DNA from 4 places in the Mesobacillus sp. S13 genome. Region 2 is predicted to be linked to each of the others. Evidence: riboswitches for the same ligand, from Rfam matches in the RefSeq annotation. Region 2 holds a riboswitch; each other region holds the start of a gene.

Region 1 (3,117 bases), 1.6 Mb from region 2:
TCTACCGCTTTAACCTCCCCTTTATTGGAAGGGTAAATTTTTCTGGCATTCTTTATCGTGATCAATTGACTCCCCCTCTTTGCAACCGAGTATTCTACACTTATTAAAACCGTTAAATCTCCTATGTTTAAGAAGGTTATCAATCTAGTTTCCCATTCCCTAACCGAAAAAATTCAAACTTTAGCTAAAATGGGAAATAGCCTCTTAATCGGAGATGATCATGCTCTCGGAAAAACTCTTTTCGAAAAACTTTTTCAAAAAAAGACAAAATAAAAGCCTTCCTGCAAGTGAGCAGAAAGGCATAGTAATAGTGGATTCCTTTCTCTCATCTGCCAAAGCAATTTGCTTTGTGTGAATTGGCACCATTTCAGTAAGCAAAGCTTAATGACGGTTGCCGGGTTTCATAGGGCACTTCCCTCCACCTCTCTTGATAAGAGCACGCTATTAAATTATCTAATCGGTTTTAAGTTACGAGTGTGATTGTAGCACGGAGTGAAAAAGAGTGTCAATAAAAATTATTCTTAAATATCAACTGGAAGCTTATGGATGTCAGGTTCCTGCCGGTACACCTGGTACTCCGGTCGCTTTTTCGATTGCCTGTTCAAGGTCTTCAATGATATCGTCCACATTTTCAATCCCGACCGAAAGACGGATCAGATCCTCAGGAACACCGGCTGCTTTAAGGCCATCAGAATCCAGCTGCTGATGTGTCGTGCTTGCAGGATGGATGATCAGGCTTTTTGCATCGCCGACATTCGCGACATGGGACCATAATTCTAATGAGTTAATTAGTTTGGCTCCTGCTTCCCTGCCTCCTTCAATCCCAAAGATGACGACTGCCCCTGCTCCCTTTGGAAGGTAGCGGTCTGCAAGACTTTTATCAGCATGGGACTCATGGCCAGGATAGCTGACCCATGTAACAGCGGGATGCGACTCAAGATAGTCTACGATTTTCCGTGTATTGGCGATATGCTCCTTCATACGTACATGCAAGGTTTCTATGCCCAAATTGAATTGAAACGCACTCTGTGGACTGATTGCCGGTCCAAGGTCACGCAAAAGCTGGACCCTTGCCTTTACGATATAAGCCGCTGCACCGATTGCCTCGCTATAGACAATATTATGATAGCTGGAATCGGGCTCATTGAAACCTGGGAACTTAGCTGATTTCCAATCAAACTTCCCTCCGTCCACAATAATTCCGCCCATAACTGTTCCGTTTCCTAACAGCCATTTGGTAGCCGAGTGGATGACGATATCGGCGCCATGTTCTATTGGCCGGCAAAGATAAGGAGTCGCAAAAGTGTTATCGATAATCAGTGGTACTCCTGCTTCATGAGCAATTTCAGCCACAGCTTCAATATCGAGGATCCTGAGACTTGGATTCCCGATTGTTTCGGCATAAACCGCTTTTGTTTTTGGAGTAATAGCGCTACGGAAATTTTCAGGATCAGTGGAATCCACCAGATGGACTTTTATACCGTACTTTGGCAGGGTGACAGCAAATAGATTGTAAGTTCCGCCATATAGATTACCAGCAGCAACAATTTCATCACCAGCATGCGCTATGTTCAGGATGGCCATCATTATGGCTGACATTCCGCTTGATAATGCAAGCGCACCAACACCACCTTCAAGCAAAGCTACTTTTTCTTCGAGGGCTGTTACGGTCGGATTATGTATCCGTGAATAGATATAGCCCGGTTCTTTAAGCGCGAATAAATCTGCGGCATGATCCGTGTTTTCAAACTGGAATGCATTGCTCGAATAAATCGGAACTGCTCTCGCCCCAGTCACCGGGTCTGGTGACTGGCCACCATGTACCCCCAGCGTTTCAATCCGATAATTTTTTTGCTCATTTGCCATCTCCATCTCTCCAATCACCATGATTATTTGGAAAAACTGATACAAAAAACCCTCTTCCTAAGAAGAGGGTGATTTATCATCTCTCCTTATCTTTGCAGAGCCAATAACTCTGCTGGAATTAGCACCGTGTTTTCACAACCGGTTGCCGGGCTTCATAGGGCCAGTCCCTCCACCTCTCTGGATAAGAATATTCAATTAAGTTTTTATTGCGTTAAAGTGATAATATCATGTGAATAGATAATGGTCAATATATTTAGACTTTTCAGATAAAGTTTTATAATGGAATCGGTTTTGTAAGGTAAAATAATGATTCCAAAACCAATTGGACTCGAAATGGACAATCCGTTTTAAAGTAATTCATTTTGACTCCATGCATCAGTTTCAGGTCTCCATCAAGTAATTGCTCCAAATAAGCATCATTTCCTGAGATTGTTACGATGTTTCCATTAGGACTAGAAAATTGGCAGTAACTGACCTTGCCATCCCTGAAGAGTAAATAGTGAATGCCATGATCAGCTTCTATTTTCAACACCAGGTCCAGTTTCTTTACTAGTTGAAAAACATGTTCCTTATTGGCAAGTACAGTTACAAACCTATCAATGCATTCTCGCATTCCGATCAACTCCCCTACCATAACTATTCCTTGAATAAGGGGAAAAACCTGTTAGAATCCTTCGACAAATAATTCGATTAAAATAGATTTTGCAACGTGTATAACGTAAAAAAAGACAATGCCCTTTGATAATTCGGCATTGTCTTTCATTTCCCGAGAAATAAATCCAAGAAAAATGGTCATCAGGCTGTTTTGGGGCTCACTATGCCGGATTTTGGCTTATCCATACTTTTAAAAACGACAAAGAAATACGTGGAACCAACTAAATACAGCATCGCAGTGATCGTAAATACGGTAGCATATCCCCAATAAGATCCGTATTTGAGGACAATCCCAGTTGACACAGGTCCCATGACGGCCCAACCGAGATTAAACACCATTTGATTCACAGAGTTGGCCAAACCCTTCATTGAGTCATCAACCTTCGACATCATTAATGACATCTGTATCGGGTTGCCAGCGTTCATAAGTGCCTGACGAAACAAAAACCCTAAAGCTGCCAACCAAAAATTTTGCGTATAGGCTGTCAGCAATAGAAACGGCAGAGATAACATCTGCAAAACCACTACTGCTTTCACTTCGCCAAGTCTGCGAACGACCATAGGGCCGATAATCATTGCTACAGCAGTAGCTCCCTG
Region 2 (3,117 bases):
ATCCAGTGTTTTTGGTTAAATAAACAGAAAAACGACCCTTATTCATGTGAAAATAAGAGTCGTTTCCAATTTAAGCGAAAATTTTCCGTTTATTTTTCAGAAACTGTAAAATCATCATTCCATTTACATAGCCTATTATCAACATTATATGGAGCTCATGTTATTTTTCAACTGCCGCAGACAGTGCTGATTCAAATTGCTGAATGATATCCTCGCTATTTTCGATTCCAACTGAAATCCTGACTAGTCGATACGTGATTCCAAGCTCTGCCTGTGCCTCCGGCGGCAGCGCGCGATGGGAAGTTTTCAGTGGATGGGAGACAGTCGTTTCGACTCCCGCAAGTGTTGGTACAATTTTAACCCAACCTAGCGATTTGAAAAATTGATCTGCATCCACATGTTCTGCGAGTTCAATACTTACGATGGCACCGAATCCTTTTTCACCTTCAGTGAATGGATAATAAACCTTTGCGACATTCTTATTTTCTTTCAGACTGTCAGCCAGCTTTCTGGCATTCTCTGATTGAGCCTTCATCCTCAACCCAAGGGTTTTCAGTCCCCTGCAGGTGAGCCACGCTTCAAACGGACTGAGGTTCGCACCGAGGTTCACGATTCTTGCGCGTGCTTCCGCAATCAGTTCCTTCTTGCCAACGACTACACCCGATGTGACATCACTGTGGCCGCCAATGTATTTGGTCGCACTGTGGACAACCAGTTCAGCTCCGAGTGTGAACGGGCGGACATGCAGCGGCGTAGCGAATGTATTATCCACCAAAACAATGAGATTTCTTTGCTTGGCAAGCGAGATGACCTCCTCCAATTTTTCCACACGAAGAAGCGGATTTGTGATGGACTCAGTATATAGAAGCTTCGTATTCGGTCGGATTGCCTGTTCTACATTTTGCAAATCCGCAAACGCTACAAAAGTCGTCTCGATTCCAAAGCGTTCCAGCTCAGCCTTCAGCATATGGAAACTCCCGCCATAAACATCATCAGCCGCCACAATATGGTCACCGCTTTTCACCACTGCCAGGACACCCGCTAAAATGGCAGCCAGCCCTGATGAAGCCGCCACTCCATCTTCTGCATACTCAAGCGCTGCTACAGCTTGACCCAGTTCATCCGTATTCGGGTTGCCAACCCTGGAATACAAATAATTCCCTTCTCCCTGATAAAAGCCCTCCAGCTCATCAAGATCATTGAATGTAAAAGCTGACGTCTGATAAATCGGGGTAGCCTTGCTTTTAATACCCTGTTGCTTCGTATGTACTGAATGCAATACTTCTGTTTCAAACTTTTTAGCCATCTTGTCACCTGCTTTTAGAATTCGTAGTCGTATGGTAAAACATTATAAAAAAACCTCTCCATTTAGGAGAGGTTAAGTTCAATCAGCCTCTCTTATCTTCAGACTGCAATCTTCAGGACTCAGCACTTTTCATCTAAAAAGATGAGGTAGCCGCGCTTCAAAGGGCCTGTCCCTCCGCCGCTCTGGATAAGAGTTATTTCGAGTTTGAAAATAATTTTTTAATAGCTGAAGTATACCAGCATCGCCGGCTTTCCGTCAATGAGGGTTCACACAGTGTGTCTGATGGATTAACCACTGACATTGTATGCTTAACCCTTGCGTTTCAGTTGCACTCAGCTAATCAATCTTCCGGATCGCTGTCAAGCAAGTCCCACGGCGTGATCACGCCAATTGGCTTCCCGTGCCGGTCACCGGTTTCCGTGATGATGACGGCCTGCAGTTTTTTCCCTCTTGTATGGTAACGCTCAAATAACTCTTCAATATGATACAAAGATGCATCCTCATCGACAAAGGTCACAAAGTAATTTTTCCCCTTCGTCAAAAGCTCTTTGACCCTCACGTCCTCAAAATGCACGACGCTATCTGAAAAATGCTTCGCCATCCACTGGATGATTTCCGTTGAAGTCAGCAAGGCAATATATTTATCATCCTTGTCATAGACAGGGAATCTTGTGAAATCAAACTTATTGATCACCTTTAGAACATCTTTAAGATACGCATCTTCATAATAATAAAACACAGGGCTGGTCGCGATCGATAACGCTGTCTGCGGCTTCTCGAACTCCCTGCATATCTCCTCGATCCGTTCAACCACTTCGATATGAGGCTCGGCGATATAATAATCCGCGTTCACCCGCTCATGGACAATCGCATTGCGAAGCTTCGCAAACTGATGAAGCTCACTTTTATATTTACGCACTAATGAATGATTTTTATAGCCTGAATACAGCAGCTCGACAAACGCATCACTGTCCGTTCCCTTCACCATTTCTTTCAACGCTTTATGAATCCTGTTAAAAGCTGTCTCGAACTTTCCGGATTGCTCCTTATGTTTTACCTCATGCTCCTCAGAAGCATTGGTGCCTGATTCGGGATTCCTTCCATCATCATTTCCACGCTTTTTCCCATTCCCATTATTGGATTGTTGAGAAGATGGTTTCCCATTACCGTTTTTGCTTTTGGATTGATTGGAGGATGAGTTACCATTACTGTTTTTTAATTGTTCTTCAGATGAGGAACTCTTCCCGCGGCTGGTCTGCTTGTTGTCTGATTTAGCTTTTGACGGCGAGTTGCCGTTTCCTTTTCCAGCTGAATTGGATGAATCCGCACTTTCGTTGTCTTTTTTACCAGGGTGCTTTTGTTCCTTTTCATCAACTCGCTTCAGCCTATTTTCATCTGACACTTGCTGCTTAGGATTTGTACGAAGATATGACTTTTTATTTTTCCCAGCCTGTTTTTTTGAACCTGACTGATGATTGGATCTATGTTTATTCTGAGTATTTTTAACCAAGATAGCCCCTCCGTAATTTCAAATAACTTCCCCTTCTCCTTACCCCATTTACCACTTTTACTAATCATGGATATATAATGTAAAAATTCCAGATGAACTTTAAGTTTGATACAATAAGTATAGTACATACATTACTAATTCATAGATGTTTATTTTTTATAGAAAAGGGATTGATATTCAGTGGCAGCAACGAAGAAAAAAAGGGTAGTCAAAGAGGTCACACAGCTTGTGACTATTACAATTGGGGCGATTATCGCGGCTTTTGGGCTCGACCTGTTCCTGGTTCCTAATGCGATTCTTG
Region 3 (3,117 bases), 1.6 Mb from region 2:
CAAGTACAAAAGATAATACAGCTCCGGGTCCATAAGCCTGCTGCTTTTGAATGCCTGACTGAGGGTGGTTCAGAAGACCAGGGTAAAAAACATTCTTGATGAAAGGCTGTTTATGTAAAAATTCAGCGATTCTCTTGGCGCTTTCCTGAGACTGATTCATTCTGACCGACAGAGTCTTCATGCCTCGCATCACAAGCCATGCATCCTGTACTCCCAAGACTGCACCGAATGAGTTCTGAAGGCAATACAGCCTTTTTGCCAGTTCTTCATCCTTGACTACTGCTAGACCCGCGACCGTATCACTATGGCCGGATAAAAACTTTGTGGCGCTGTGAAGGACAATATCAGCTCCGAGTTCAAGAGGACGCTGCAAGTAAGGTGTCATGAAAGTGTTGTCGACAAAGGTTAGGGCACCGTGACTCTTCGCTATTTCGCTGATCGCGGCAATATCCGTTACTTTTAACAGGGGGTTGGAAGGCGTTTCTGCATATAGCAGGGCTGTGTTTGGCCTGATCGCTTGTTCCACTGCCTCAAGGTCGGTCATATCGACAAAAGTGTGCTCTATACCAAAACGATTCAACACCTGTGTCACCATCCGGTATGTTCCTCCATAAACATCCTCGGTGACGACCACATGATCTCCCTGCGAGAGAAGCAAAAATGCCGTTGAAATAGCAGCCATGCCAGATGAAAAAGCAAACCCGCGGACACCGCCTTCCAGTTCGGCTATAATTTCCTCTAGTGCCTCTCTGGTGGGATTAAGGCTGCGGCTATAATCATATTTTCCGAACTCATCCGCAGAAAACTGATGGAAGGTAGAGGCATGCTGGATGGGCACACTCACTCCGCCAGTGGCTGGGTCTACTTTATGTTTGTTATGCAGCAACTGGGTTTCGAATGTATATCGATGGCTCATAAAACTTCAACCTCCAGGCGTGCTTTATTGAATGAATGATCCAAGTCAGATTTCAAATCCTCCACATTTTCGATTCCCACCGAGAACCGCAGCAGCCGTTCACAAACACCCGTTTTTTCTCGTATTTCTGCCGGGATGTCAGCATGTGTCTGTGTTGCAGGATAGGTAATAAAGCTTTCAACTCCGCCAAGACTTTCAGCAAACGTGATGACTGATAGACTTTGTAAAAATGGATTGACCATGGCAGGGGAGTGTACCCTGAAAGAAATCATTCCGCCTCTTCCGGGATAAAGGACATCCTTCACTGCAGGATGATGCTGTAAATAACTGACCAATTCACTGGCATTTTTCTCATGGCGTTCCATTCTTAATGACAATGTCTTCATACCACGAATCAGCAGCCAGGAGTCGAATGGACTTAAGACCGCTCCGCCGCCATTATGATGGAGGAAGAGGGATTCACATAGGTGCTCACCCTTTGCCACGATCAGCCCAGCAAGCACATCATTATGACCGCCAAGATATTTAGTTGCACTGTGAATGACGATATCTGCTCCTAAAGTCAATGGTTTTTGCAGCAGGGGAGTGTAAAAGGTATTATCAACAATCAGAAGAATACCGTTTTCTTTAGCAATCTTGGCAATTGCTTCAATATCAGCTTGTTCCATCAGCGGATTCGTCGGCGTCTCTACAAAAAGAGCCTTCGTCTTTTGTGTTATGGCCGATTTGACTTCGATTAGATCAGACATGTCAGTATAAGTACTGGTTAATCCCCATTTTTTGAAACCTTGTTCGAGAAGACGATAAGTGCCTCCATATAAATCCTTAGAGACAATCCATTCATCTCCGTGCTCGAATAGTGAAAGAACGGTCCAGATTGCTGCCATTCCGGAGCTGCAGGCAAAGCCGCGATCACCCTCCTCAAGGTCTGCGATCGCCTTCTCAAGAATTTCACGAGTAGGATTGCCGGTGCGGACATAATCATAGCCGCTTGATCGGCCGATCCCTTCATGACGATAGGCTGTAGTCAAATAAATTGGTGGATTGACAGCTCCTGTTATTGTTTCACTCCTGTTTCCAAGCTGCGCAAGCTTTGTATCGATTTCTGCCAATAGACTCACTCCTAATGATGTAGTGGAGGGCAATTTTTGTTTTATGAGAAAAGACGAGATCTTCGACTTAAAACAGACAGGTACCACATGAGCTCCAGAAAACAATGCGGGAAGTCCTTGATAAAACAAAAAAAGCCTTCTTAAGAAGAAGACTTTTACAGATGATAGCCATTCTTCTTATCTGCCAAGTTAAAAAACTTGCTGGAATTAGCACCTTTTCAACAAACAAGGTTGAAGGTTGCTGAAGCTTCATTGGGCCAGGACCCTCAGCTTCTCTGGATAAGATTTCATAATATTGAATTATTAAATTTCTCTAAATATTACAGCTATTCAGGGTCAATGTCAATCATTTAATTAAAGCGGTAAAGTAAATAGGTAAAAAATCATGGTGGGTGTGCGAATTAGTTTGTTTTTGATAGATTCTGGGGGATAAGGGGGCTACTGCTGTCATGAATCTGATGTTATTATGATAGGTTTTCAGATTAAAGGCATAACTCTGTCAAGAATCTGCTGTTTTTATGACAACTTTTCAGCTTATGGACGCAAACCTGTCAAGAATCTGCTGTTTTTATGACAACTTTTCAGCTTATAGGGGCAAACCTGTCAAGAATCTGCTGTTTTTATGACAACTTTTCAGCTTATAGGAGCAAACCTGTCAAGAATCTGCTGTTTTTATGACAATTTTTCAGCTTATAGGGGCAAACCTGTCAAGAATACGTTGTTCTTATGACAGCTTTTCAGTTTATATGGGCAAAGCTGTCAAGAATCTGCTGTTTTTATGACAGCTTTTCAGTTTATGGAGGCAAACCTGTCAAGAGCACCCCAGCACCCATTCCAAACAGCAAGCCTCATTTTCAAAAGAACCCTATAAAAAAACTAGCTCACCTCTAAAAGATGAGCCAGTCTTGCTTAATAGATAACTATTAATAAACTCCTACAGCATCAAAGGCTTTATTGACAGCATTTACTTCTGCGGAGGTGGATCCGTAAAGATCTTTTGCTGCTTGTACAGCTCCGGCTCGTGCCTGGCTGAAGTTAGTGGAAGATGTGAAATAGACTGTGTTTGCTCGGTAGAAAATCGCGCCCATT
Region 4 (3,117 bases), 1.2 Mb from region 2:
TATTCCGGAGCGAATCGATGGCCTCTCGTGTGAGACGAAGCGCTCATCCTGCTATAAAAAATACCTTGTGGCGGTTCCTTTGATAAATCCAGCAGTCCTTCGTCAAGATGCCATTCCTCAAAAGGAACACCTAGCTCCTCTAACCGCTTTGTTAAATGAATTGTCCATTCACTATTTTCATGGATGATATATACTTTGCTCATATTTACTCATCTCCTTATGGTAGTTCAAGCAATCGCTTGCTTTCTTTTTGCCTCAACAAGAGGCATAACCTGCTTTGCGAAACGTTCCATTTCTTCGAGCTGCGGAGAGAATTGCAGCAGAAGCAACCCTAATCCGGCTTGTTCATACTGAAGAATTCGCTCGGCGATTTGGTCTGGAGTGCCAATTAAATTCGGGCGTAACCCACGGTTTGACACCGAGTAATCCTGGTGCTGGATTTGTTGTTCAAGCTGGGATTTACTTGTGAAATCCTTAAAGCCAGCATAGGCACTTGATTCCTTTACAGTCGTAATGCGTTTCAATTCTGCGAATGCTTCTTCCTCGGTGTCACGACAAATGACATAGGCAGCCATTCCGAACTCCGACAATTCTGGATTTGACGTAGCCGCTCTGCGGACTTTCATGTCTGTAATTTTCCGTTCAATTTCTTCTACTGTTCCGCCATGCATGACATAGGCATCACATTTTTCAACAATGGTCTGTTTTCCTTTTGGACTTTCTCCGCCGGCATAAAGGACCGGATTCGGCCGCTGAACTGGTTTCGGGAACAGCTTCGTATCCTTGAGCTGATAAAACTTGCCTTCATAAGAGAAGGTTTCATCACGCCATAGTCCCTTGAGTACATCTATGAACTCTATAGTCCTGTCATATCGCTCATCATGTTCGGTAAAAATTCCGCCGTATTGCCTTGCTTCTTCCTCCCACCATGCTGAAACAACATTAAGCGTAAATCGACCGTTGCTGAGTTGATCAATATTTGCCGCCATTTTTGCTGTGATAGCCGGATTGTGGAAGCCCGGTCTAACCGCTGCCATTATTTCAATTTTTTCCGTTACTGAAGCCAGTGCGGCAGCAGTTGTCCATGCTTCAAGGGAATCGCACTCTGGCCCTTTTATATCATTCAAGTATAATTCGGCAATTAATGTTGTAGAGTAGCCCCATTGTTCTGCTGATTGAATCACTTTCTTTGCATAGTCAAAGGTAGGCGGCATGTTTTCGTCTTCTACGTTCCTTAGCCATCCGCCAAAAATAGGCAGCCAAAATCCGTATTTCATCTCAATCTCTCCTCTGCTCATAGAATTCCAACTTAACAAACCTGATAAGTTGGTTTTATAAGTAAAACAATAAAGACTCATAAATAAGCCTCCTAAAAACAAAAAGCTCCCTTCTTCAAGAAGAGAGCCATATCATACTCTCTTCTCATCTTTCAGACAAAAATTGTCCGCAGGAATTGGCACAGTATTCTTTAAGAACCTGTTGCCGAGGTTTCGCAGGGCCTTTCCCTCCACCTCTCTTGATAAGAAGACATAAATATTAAATTTTAGTTCGTTAAAGTGATAATATTCCAAATTCATTCAAAAGTCAATTCGTTTATCGAAATATTATTAGATTCCGACCGGAAACCCAGACAAAAATTTATTTACCCTTTGAGATGCTTCTATCAGTCTATCTGGTGGCTGAACCATGGCAATTCGGACATAGCCTTCGCCTTGTTTGCCAAAAGCATCACCAGGAACGACGGCAATTCCTTCTTCATCAATTAGCTTGAAAGCGAAATCGCGGGATTTCCAGCCGGCAGGAATTTTAGCCCACACAAACATCGTTGCCGGAGAATTGGCCACTTGCCAACCGCTATTCCTGAACCCTGAAACCAATGCATCCCTTCGTGCTTCATACTGTTTCAGCTGATCCCCCAGAAAAGAATAATCTGAGGTCAGTGCAGCAATTGCTGCTTTTTGAATCGGGTAAAAAATACCGTAATCGATATGTGATTTGAAGGAAGCAAGAATATTGATCACCTGTGAATTCCCAGCGACGTAGCCAATGCGGCAGCCTGCCATATTGAAGGTTTTTGACAATGAGTTAAACTCTACCCCTACGTCTTTGGCGCCCTCCACCGAAAGGAAGCTGGTTTTCGGATTCCCATCATAAATCAATTCAGAATAGGCGAAGTCGTGCACCACGAGGATGTTATGTACTTTAGCGAATTCGACTACCTGTTCAAAAAAGCTGCTGTCCGCCAGAGCCGTGACAGGATTTCCAGGATAACTCAAGATCATCATTTTTGACTTTTCTAAGATTTCTAGAGGAATCTCATTCAGCTGCGGCAGATATTGATTTCTCTCCAACAAAGGCATAGCATAGATCGACCCGCCGGCAATGGTTACGCTAGCTTCATAGATTGGGTAACCTGGATCCGGAACAAGTACATAATCCCCAGGGTCAATGATTGCAGTAGCCAAGTGCGCTAGCCCATCCTGCGAGCCCATCAGCTGCAAGACTTCACTTTCGGCTTCTAGCTCAACAGAATAACGCTGTTGATAAAAATATGTAACTGCCTCATTAAATTCACTGATTCCCTTTAACGTGTATCCATATCTCCCTGGATCCATCGAATATTTAGCAAGTTCCTCCATTACAAAAGAAGGCGGGCCAAAATCAGGACTCCCTATACATAAGTCAATAACATCTTTCCCGTTCATCAATGCTGCCTGTTTACGGTCAACCACTTCCTGAAAAATACTTGATGTCATCTTTCTAATCTTTTCTGATCCGTAAATATTCATGGAAATTCTCCCTTACTGTTTATTTCTTTAACGCTGTGAATTGTTAGAATCTTTTAAAATATAAATTCGATTATATCAGGGGCAGCCAGTCATTTCTAGCAAAAAAAAAACAGGACTGCTTAAGCAGCCCCTATGTTCGTGTAATAATTTTATCAATAATCCCGTATTCCAAAGCTTCCTGTGCACTCATAAAATAATCCCGGTCAGTATCCTTTGCGATTTTTTCAACCGACTGGCCAGTTCTATCGGAAATAATTTGATTCACATGGTCGCGCAGCTTTAGGATTCTTTTAGCCGAAATCTCAATCTCAGTCGCCTGGCCTCTTGC

Evidence for each region. Region 2 has a riboswitch for S-adenosylmethionine ahead of LGO15_RS04390 (trans-sulfuration enzyme family protein). Riboswitches for the same ligand answer to the same signal wherever they lie in the genome.
Region 1: linked by a shared signal. The riboswitch ahead of LGO15_RS20860 (O-acetylhomoserine aminocarboxypropyltransferase/cysteine synthase family protein) and the one ahead of LGO15_RS04390 (trans-sulfuration enzyme family protein) in region 2 are both predicted to bind S-adenosylmethionine.
Region 3: linked by a shared signal. The riboswitch ahead of LGO15_RS12590 (methionine biosynthesis PLP-dependent protein) and the one ahead of LGO15_RS04390 (trans-sulfuration enzyme family protein) in region 2 are both predicted to bind S-adenosylmethionine.
Region 4: linked by a shared signal. The riboswitch ahead of LGO15_RS10565 (LLM class flavin-dependent oxidoreductase) and the one ahead of LGO15_RS04390 (trans-sulfuration enzyme family protein) in region 2 are both predicted to bind S-adenosylmethionine.

Annotation. Positions count from the first base shown of each region.
Region 1 is NZ_CP084622.1:4,062,758-4,065,874, forward strand. Features, by position in the region: gene LGO15_RS20855 (methionine ABC transporter ATP-binding protein) at 1-65, opposite strand, end outside; SAM riboswitch class I at 323-437, opposite strand; gene LGO15_RS20860 (O-acetylhomoserine aminocarboxypropyltransferase/cysteine synthase family protein) at 550-1,866, opposite strand; SAM riboswitch class I at 1,950-2,054, opposite strand; gene LGO15_RS20865 (hypothetical protein) at 2,141-2,479, opposite strand; gene LGO15_RS20870 (MFS transporter) at 2,662-3,117, opposite strand, start outside.
Region 2 is NZ_CP084622.1:859,555-862,671, reverse strand. Features, by position in the region: gene LGO15_RS04390 (trans-sulfuration enzyme family protein) at 161-1,306, opposite strand; SAM riboswitch class I at 1,396-1,499, opposite strand; gene LGO15_RS04385 (CBS domain-containing protein) at 1,647-2,816, opposite strand; gene LGO15_RS04380 (YitT family protein) at 2,997-3,117, shown strand, end outside.
Region 3 is NZ_CP084622.1:2,454,390-2,457,506, forward strand. Features, by position in the region: gene metC (cystathionine beta-lyase) at 1-916, opposite strand, end outside; gene LGO15_RS12590 (methionine biosynthesis PLP-dependent protein) at 913-2,028, opposite strand; SAM riboswitch class I at 2,203-2,314, opposite strand; gene LGO15_RS12595 (M4 family metallopeptidase) at 2,952-3,117, opposite strand, start outside.
Region 4 is NZ_CP084622.1:2,067,343-2,070,459, reverse strand. Features, by position in the region: gene LGO15_RS10570 (ATP-grasp domain-containing protein) at 1-203, opposite strand, end outside; gene LGO15_RS10565 (LLM class flavin-dependent oxidoreductase) at 228-1,277, opposite strand; SAM riboswitch class I at 1,420-1,526, opposite strand; gene LGO15_RS10560 (aminotransferase class I/II-fold pyridoxal phosphate-dependent enzyme) at 1,608-2,789, opposite strand; gene clpP (ATP-dependent Clp endopeptidase proteolytic subunit ClpP) at 2,920-3,117, opposite strand, start outside.